DNA from 3 places in the Undibacterium sp. RuTC16W genome. Region 3 is predicted to be linked to each of the others. Evidence: predicted binding sites of a transcription regulator. Region 3 holds the regulator's gene; each other region holds the start of a gene.

Region 1 (2,207 bases), on a different contig from region 3:
TTTCAGTGATTACACCGCGCTACTGGTGAAAGCACAGACGGCACCTGCGACGTTGACGGCAGCCGAAAAACAAATCCTGGCGCAGCCATCGATTCCCTACAATCTTGATGCATGGGATGGCTACGCCGCTGCACGTGAGACAGTTTTTGCGACGGCTAAAGCACTGGATAAAAATCTGATCGCGCTGGCAGGCGATACTCATAACACCTGGGCCAGTGATCTTGCCGATCTGAGTGGGAACGCGGTTGGTGTCGAGTTCGGCGTGACCTCGGTTACCTCCCCCGGTTTTGAAGAAATTTTTCCTAAAGAAGATCCGGCTAAAGTCGCAGGCGGTCTCGAGCAGATCATCGGACCTTTGGTCTATGCCGAAACAAAAAGCCGTGGCTTCATGATCGTGACGGCGACACCGACTGAGGCCAGGGCAGAATGGCGCTACGTTAGCACGGTCAAGTCCAAAACGTATACTGTCGTGCCGGGTAAAACTTTAAAGACGTTACCGGGTGCTGCGAATCGAAAATTACTACCTGTGTAGTCGGGTCATCACGTTCGTCCTTTATCACTTCAAAAAAACCAGCAGGCTTGCTGGTTTTTTTTGTTTTTACCAAGCGATTAATCGCTGATCAGTATCCCCGCGTCGTCTGTTTTTTTTCCGATATTGACTTAGATTCTCTCTAGCAAGGCCTGATCTTGTTCTCGAATTTTATTTGGTGGCAGATATTCTTGCGCACGTTTTGCTACTTGATAACGCACCAGACTGAAGCGGTGGCCAACAATTCTTTGTCACTTGCACAAAATTGATGCGAATGCATCCGTAATCATTCCGCACGCTCACTGCAATTCGCATGACGCAGACCTCCTACCTCTGGCACGTAATCTGCTAAAGGTATTCATGCGAACTCCGCACCCCCCGCTTTTCTACTCGCTTTGTGATTAGTTTTTTCGTTTGCTTTTTCATTCGCTGTTTAATTGATTCACACTCACGCTTAGGAGCAACAAATGTCTCGTCGCACCCTATTAAAATCGACTGCAGTTGGCGCTTTCACCCTGGCTACTGCGGCTTGGTTGCCGCATGCGTATGCCGCTGACACGATCAAAGTCGGCATTCTTCACTCGCTATCAGGCACGATGGCGATTTCCGAAACGTCGCTGAAAGACGTTGCATTGATGACGATTGATGAGATCAATGCAAAAGGCGGTGTGATGGGTAAAAAGCTGGAGCCGGTGATTGTGGATCCCGCTTCGAACTGGCCTTTGTTTGCAGAAAAAGCGCGCCAGCTGGTTGCGCAAGATAAAGTCGCTGTCGTGTTTGGTTGCTGGACTTCAGTGTCACGTAAATCGGTATTGCCCGTGTTTAAAGAGCTGAACAGTCTCTTGTTCTACCCGGTCCAATACGAAGGCGAAGAGCTGGAAAAAAATGTGTTCTACACAGGTGCAGCGCCGAATCAGCAAGCGATACCGGCGACCGAATATCTGATGTCGAAAGAGGGTGGCGGTGCCAAGCGCTTTGTGCTGCTCGGTACGGATTATGTTTATCCACGCACGACCAACAAGATTCTGCGCGCTTTCTTGCATAGCAAGGGTGTGAAAGATACTGACATCGATGAGGTTTATACACCGTTCGGTCATTCTGATTATCAGACCATCGTCGCGAATATCAAGAAATTTTCTGCTGGTGGCAAGACGGCGGTGATCTCTACGATCAATGGCGATTCCAACGTCCCGTTTTATAAAGAACTGGGCAATGCCGGCCTGAAAGCGACCGACGTACCGGTTGTCGCATTCTCGGTAGGTGAGGAGGAGTTGCGCGGCGTCGATACCAAGCCTTTACTCGGGCACCTCGCTGCATGGAATTATTTTCAGTCAGTAAAAAATCCTGTGAACACGGCATTCATCAAGCAACGGAAAGAGTATGCCCTTGCCAAAAAACTGCCGAATGCCAGTACCGTCGTCACCAATGATCCGATGGAAGCAACCTATGTCGGTATTCATATGTGGAAGCAAGCAGTAGAAAAAGCCAAGTCCACCGACACAGATAAAGTCATCGCTGCCATGGGTGGCCAGACTTTCAAAGCGCCATCAGGTTTTGAACTGACGATGGATAAAACAAATCACCATTTGCACAAGCCCGTCATGATCGGCGAGATCAAAGGTGACGGTCAGTTCAGCGTTGTATGGAAAACCAAAGGCCCGATCCGTGCCCAACCTTG
Region 2 (2,207 bases), on a different contig from region 3:
CCCGGAGGAGCTGTAGTTTTTTGTCGAGTTCTGTCGAGAACGGATCTGGATTGTATGATTTATTACCCTTTAATTACCCTTTACGACGACGTGCTGCCAGGATTGCCAACGCGCTTCCTACTAATAAAATACTGGCTGGTTCCGGAATGGGATTACCACCGTTTTGCTGTAAAAAGCTAAACGTATTCAGCGCGTATATACCGTTGTTATTGAGCGGAGCGTAGCTGGCGCCGCAGAGTGGCTGACCGCATAAACTGGTGGTCGCAATCATGTCAATGTCGGCAATGATAAACAGGGAACCTGAGCCGGGTGCATATTCGCCAGCGTGCCAGAATGCTGAGGTCACCTGATTCTCAACATTGCGGCCGCCTACGTGACCGTTGTGCGCCAAAATAGCGGATTCATCCAATTGACCAACGGCATAAAACTGCTGGACATTGGTCGCGTTACCGAAAGGACCGTTAAACAGCGGTGCACCACCGTTAGAGACGGAGCCCGTGCTGCCCGTCGTGCTCATCCCCAGGGTACTCCCCAAAACGTCGTGACCGGAATCATCCTGCAACAGAAACAGGTCACCGCCACCGAGGAAATAATTCATGATCGCTGCCGAAAAACCAGCGCCTTCGCTATCCGCAACCCAGGTGCCGACAAACATATCGACGCCCGCCAGCGTGCTGCTATTGACCGCAGTGAGATTGGTTGTGGTAATCGTGCGATTGACAATACCAGCGGGCCCAAAGTAGGCCGCATTCTCTAACGCGCCGCGAAAGCCTGTCATGTAAGAACCGTTCCAGGCCCAGTTACCGCTGCTGGGAATAAGGGAGCTGGCAGCACCCCCGACGACGTAGGCATTGGCCGAAAGACAGGTAATCGCCAGCGCCAGGCCGGCAAATAATTTTGATAATGCGTTGGACATAGTATCTCCATTGGGAATTAAAAGGATCTACGCCTGTCAAAACGGCGGGCGCTCAACACGCATTGCATAATTTATACCAGTTTTGTTAAGTGATTGATTTTAATCATCTATTTTAATAATTATTTAACAACAACATGATGTTTGTAAGAACGCCCGACGTTACAAGTTATCGGTAGAACTCAGTTTTCTCACAGCAAGCTGATTTATTTTTAGTTTGTTCAGCTCGTAAGGGGTGAGCGGTTTAATGTGAACGGTTTCAATCGGACGCATGCCAGCTTGTCAATACTCAAATAGAAAACCAAAGTTAAATCCATGTCCTGCTTCTTGTGGTTTTTAGGGCTTTATGACAATGTGCACTACCTCAAATTGTTGCCCCTTTCTGCTGCTCTTTTTTGTCGCTGCTTTTTCTTTGAAATCATTTAATGCCTGTTGTTGATCTATGCCGGTAATTTTTTATCTATTCTGCGCGACCATCGTGGCCTGGTTCTGCCTGGCGGGGCAGCGCGTATGGATGAGTATGTTTGTGCTGACGATAGCGTGGGCGGTAGTTGCATCACATGTCACGCTGGCCGGTTTATTGGCCATTACGTTGATGAGTGCTGCTGGCTGGGCTGCGCTGCAAGCCAAGGGCACACGACGGCAACTGTTGATGACGCTGACAGGTCTGATGGGATTATTGCTGGCATTGCATAAACTGCCGGGATTTCCTGATATCGCTTTACCCGAATTGAGTGTATTCACAGGCACTGACGCCAAGCCATTTTATTTGCATCTGGATAAAGCGATTGCGGGCTTAGTCATGCTGGCGGTATTTTGTCGTGACGATGCCAGCCGGCGCGGCGCGATCTGGCGCAATCCCGGCCTGTGGCGCCTGATGGTAACAAGCCTGACCGGGATTTTTATCATTGCTGTAGTCATTGGCCTGACACTGCCGCAGTGGAAATGGTCCGCCAGCGCATGGGCTTTTCTGGGTGTGAATTTGTTCTTCACTTGCTTGGCGGAAGAAGCGTTTTTTCGCGCCGGAGTGCAACAGGGATTGCTCGCACTGCTGCCGAAACATCGCTGGCTCTGCATCGGTATCGCCGCCCTCCTATTTGGACTGGCACATGCATGGGGCGGCTGGCGACTGATCGTAGTAGCAACGCTGGCAGGCGTAGGATATGGCAGGATCTACGAACGCTCAGGTGCGATTGCGATGGCAATCATTCTGCATTTTCTGGTCAATGCGATTCATTTTGTGGGCTTTGTTTATCCGGCGATTTCTTATTAAAAATTTCCGAGAGCAATGACA
Region 3 (2,207 bases):
GCCCGGGCACTGGCAACGAATCCGCGCTTTGTGTTGCTGGATGAACCCTTTGCAGGTGTTGATCCGATTGCTGTGATCGAGATTCAGCGTATCGTACGCTTCCTGAAAGAGCGCGGTATCGGTGTGCTGATCACCGATCATAATGTGCGCGAAACTCTAGGTATTTGCGATCACGCCTACATCATCAATCAAGGTGCAGTGCTGGCGAGTGGCAAACCGGAAGACATCATCACGAACGAATCCGTACGCAGGGTTTATCTGGGAGAGCATTTCCGCATGTAGCGGGAAGCGAGATGATGATGAAACAAAGCCTGCAACTACGTACCTCACAACACCTGGCGCTGACGCCGCAATTGCAGCAATCAATTCGTCTTTTGCAGTTATCCACGCTGGAACTACATCAGGAACTGGAAAACCTGTTGACTGATAATCCCATGCTGGAGCGGGTTGATGACCCCATGGATAATGCAGTGCGATTGCTGGCCGATGGCGCGATTAGCACCACCAGCAATAATTCAGAATCTGAATTTGCAGTACAGGAAGTCGGTGCCGAGACCGCCGCTCCGGTTGCTGATAGCGGTGACAATGCGGAAGTTGCTTCATCCGCGGACAGCACCAGCGCCAACGAAGAAGAGTGGAGTTTTGATGATGTACCGCTAGGCAGTAAGTCTTCAGAGGAAGAGGATGGACGTCCGCAATTAGAAGCTGCGCAAACCAGTTTGCGCGATCATTTGCTGGAACAGATGCGCCTGAATATTCGTGAGCCGCGTGATCGTGCCTTAATTGAGCTGATGATTGATGCGCTGGATCTCAGTGGTTATCTGATGGAGACCTTGGATGAAATCCATGCGAGTTTGCCGCTTGAATTGTGTGTAGAACCAGAGGAATTATCTTTCGCATTAACGATGCTGCAAAGCTTTGATCCCGCCGGGGTTGGTGCGCGTACGCCGTCGGAATGTCTAGCCTTGCAGATCAAACGCTTACCTAAGATTCCATTCGTGACACGTCGTCTGGCGCTGAAGATTGTTGAAGAACACATCATCTTGTTTGCGCAGCGAGATTTCAACAAACTGAAAAAAATTCTCAACTGCGATGATGAAGATTTGCGCGAGGCGCAGGTAGTGATTCGCCAGTGTAATCCTAAGCCAGGTGCGGATTTTGCAGCGGCGTCATCAGACTATGTGGTCCCCGATGTGATCGTCAGAAAGTCAGCAAATGGCTGGCAGGTTTTGCTGAATCAGGATGTCATGCCCAAGCTCCGCGTTAATAGTATGTATGCCAACATCATGAAGCAAAATCGCGGTGACGGAACGATGGGATCGCAGTTGCAGGAAGCGCGCTGGCTGATCAAAAACATGCGGCAACGCTTCGACACCATCTTGCGCGTTGCACAAGCGATAGTTGAAAGACAACGTAATTTTTTCACTCACGGTGCGGTTGCGATGCGCCCTCTTGTTTTGCGCGAAATTGCTGATACACTAGGTTTACACGAGAGTACTATTTCTCGTGTAACGACCCAGAAATACATGCTTACCCCGCATGGTATGTTTGAGTTGAAATATTTCTTCGGTAGCCATGTCGCGACGGAAACGGGGGGGGAAGCATCTTCCACCGCGATACGTGCACTCATCAAGCAGTTGATAGGAGCAGAAGACCAGAAAAGCCCACTCTCTGATAGCAAAATTGCAGACATGCTGGGTGAACAAGGCATGGTCATTGCGCGACGTACTGTTGCCAAATACCGTGAAGCCCTAAAAATTCCTCCAGTAAGCCTGCGCAAATCCTTGTAATGAACACCTGTAATTTAGTCTTGTAACTAAGCCTTGAAATTACGTTTTGTATTGCTATATATAATTTAGCTCGATGCATCAGAGCAAATGCTGAAGAAATTTATAGCAAGTAACATCACCATAGGAGCGTAGTATGAATCTCACCATCAGTGGACATCACCTCGAAGTAACTCCTGCAATACGTGAACATGTACAAAACAAGCTTGAGCGCATCAGGCGACACTTCGATCAAGTCATTGATATCGCCGTCATCCTGACGGTAGACAAGCTCCGGGAAAAGGAAAAACGGCATAAAGCAGACATTAATCTGCACATCAGTGGTAAAGATATCCACGTAGAAAGCCTGGCGCACGACCTCTACGCTGCGATCGACCTCCTCATCGATAAACTGGACAGACAAGTCATCAAACACAAAGA

What was found. Region 3 encodes sigma-54, which starts transcription at its own class of promoters, with help from an activator protein. Its sites were predicted from a motif close to TGGCANGNAANCTGCTTT; they were not measured.
Region 1: urtA (urea ABC transporter substrate-binding protein) is a predicted target of sigma-54. The motif match lies at 864-881, and genes of this name have one in related genera.
Region 2: ACO0K4_RS02900 (PEP-CTERM sorting domain-containing protein) is a predicted target of sigma-54. The motif match lies at 978-995, and genes of this name have one in related genera.

What each region holds. Positions count from the first base shown of each region.
Region 1 is NZ_JBMPPE010000006.1:217,934-220,140, forward strand. It holds gene ACO0K4_RS13420 (alkaline phosphatase D family protein) at 1-532, shown strand, start outside; gene urtA (urea ABC transporter substrate-binding protein) at 997-2,207, shown strand, end outside.
Region 2 is NZ_JBMPPE010000001.1:662,508-664,714, forward strand. It holds gene ACO0K4_RS02900 (PEP-CTERM sorting domain-containing protein) at 74-916, opposite strand; gene ACO0K4_RS02905 (lysostaphin resistance A-like protein) at 1,356-2,186, shown strand; gene ACO0K4_RS02910 (EamA family transporter) at 2,183-2,207, opposite strand, start outside.
Region 3 is NZ_JBMPPE010000002.1:463,982-466,188, reverse strand. It holds gene lptB (LPS export ABC transporter ATP-binding protein) at 1-282, shown strand, start outside; gene ACO0K4_RS06475 (RNA polymerase factor sigma-54) at 300-1,790, shown strand; gene hpf (ribosome hibernation-promoting factor, HPF/YfiA family) at 1,924-2,207, shown strand, end outside.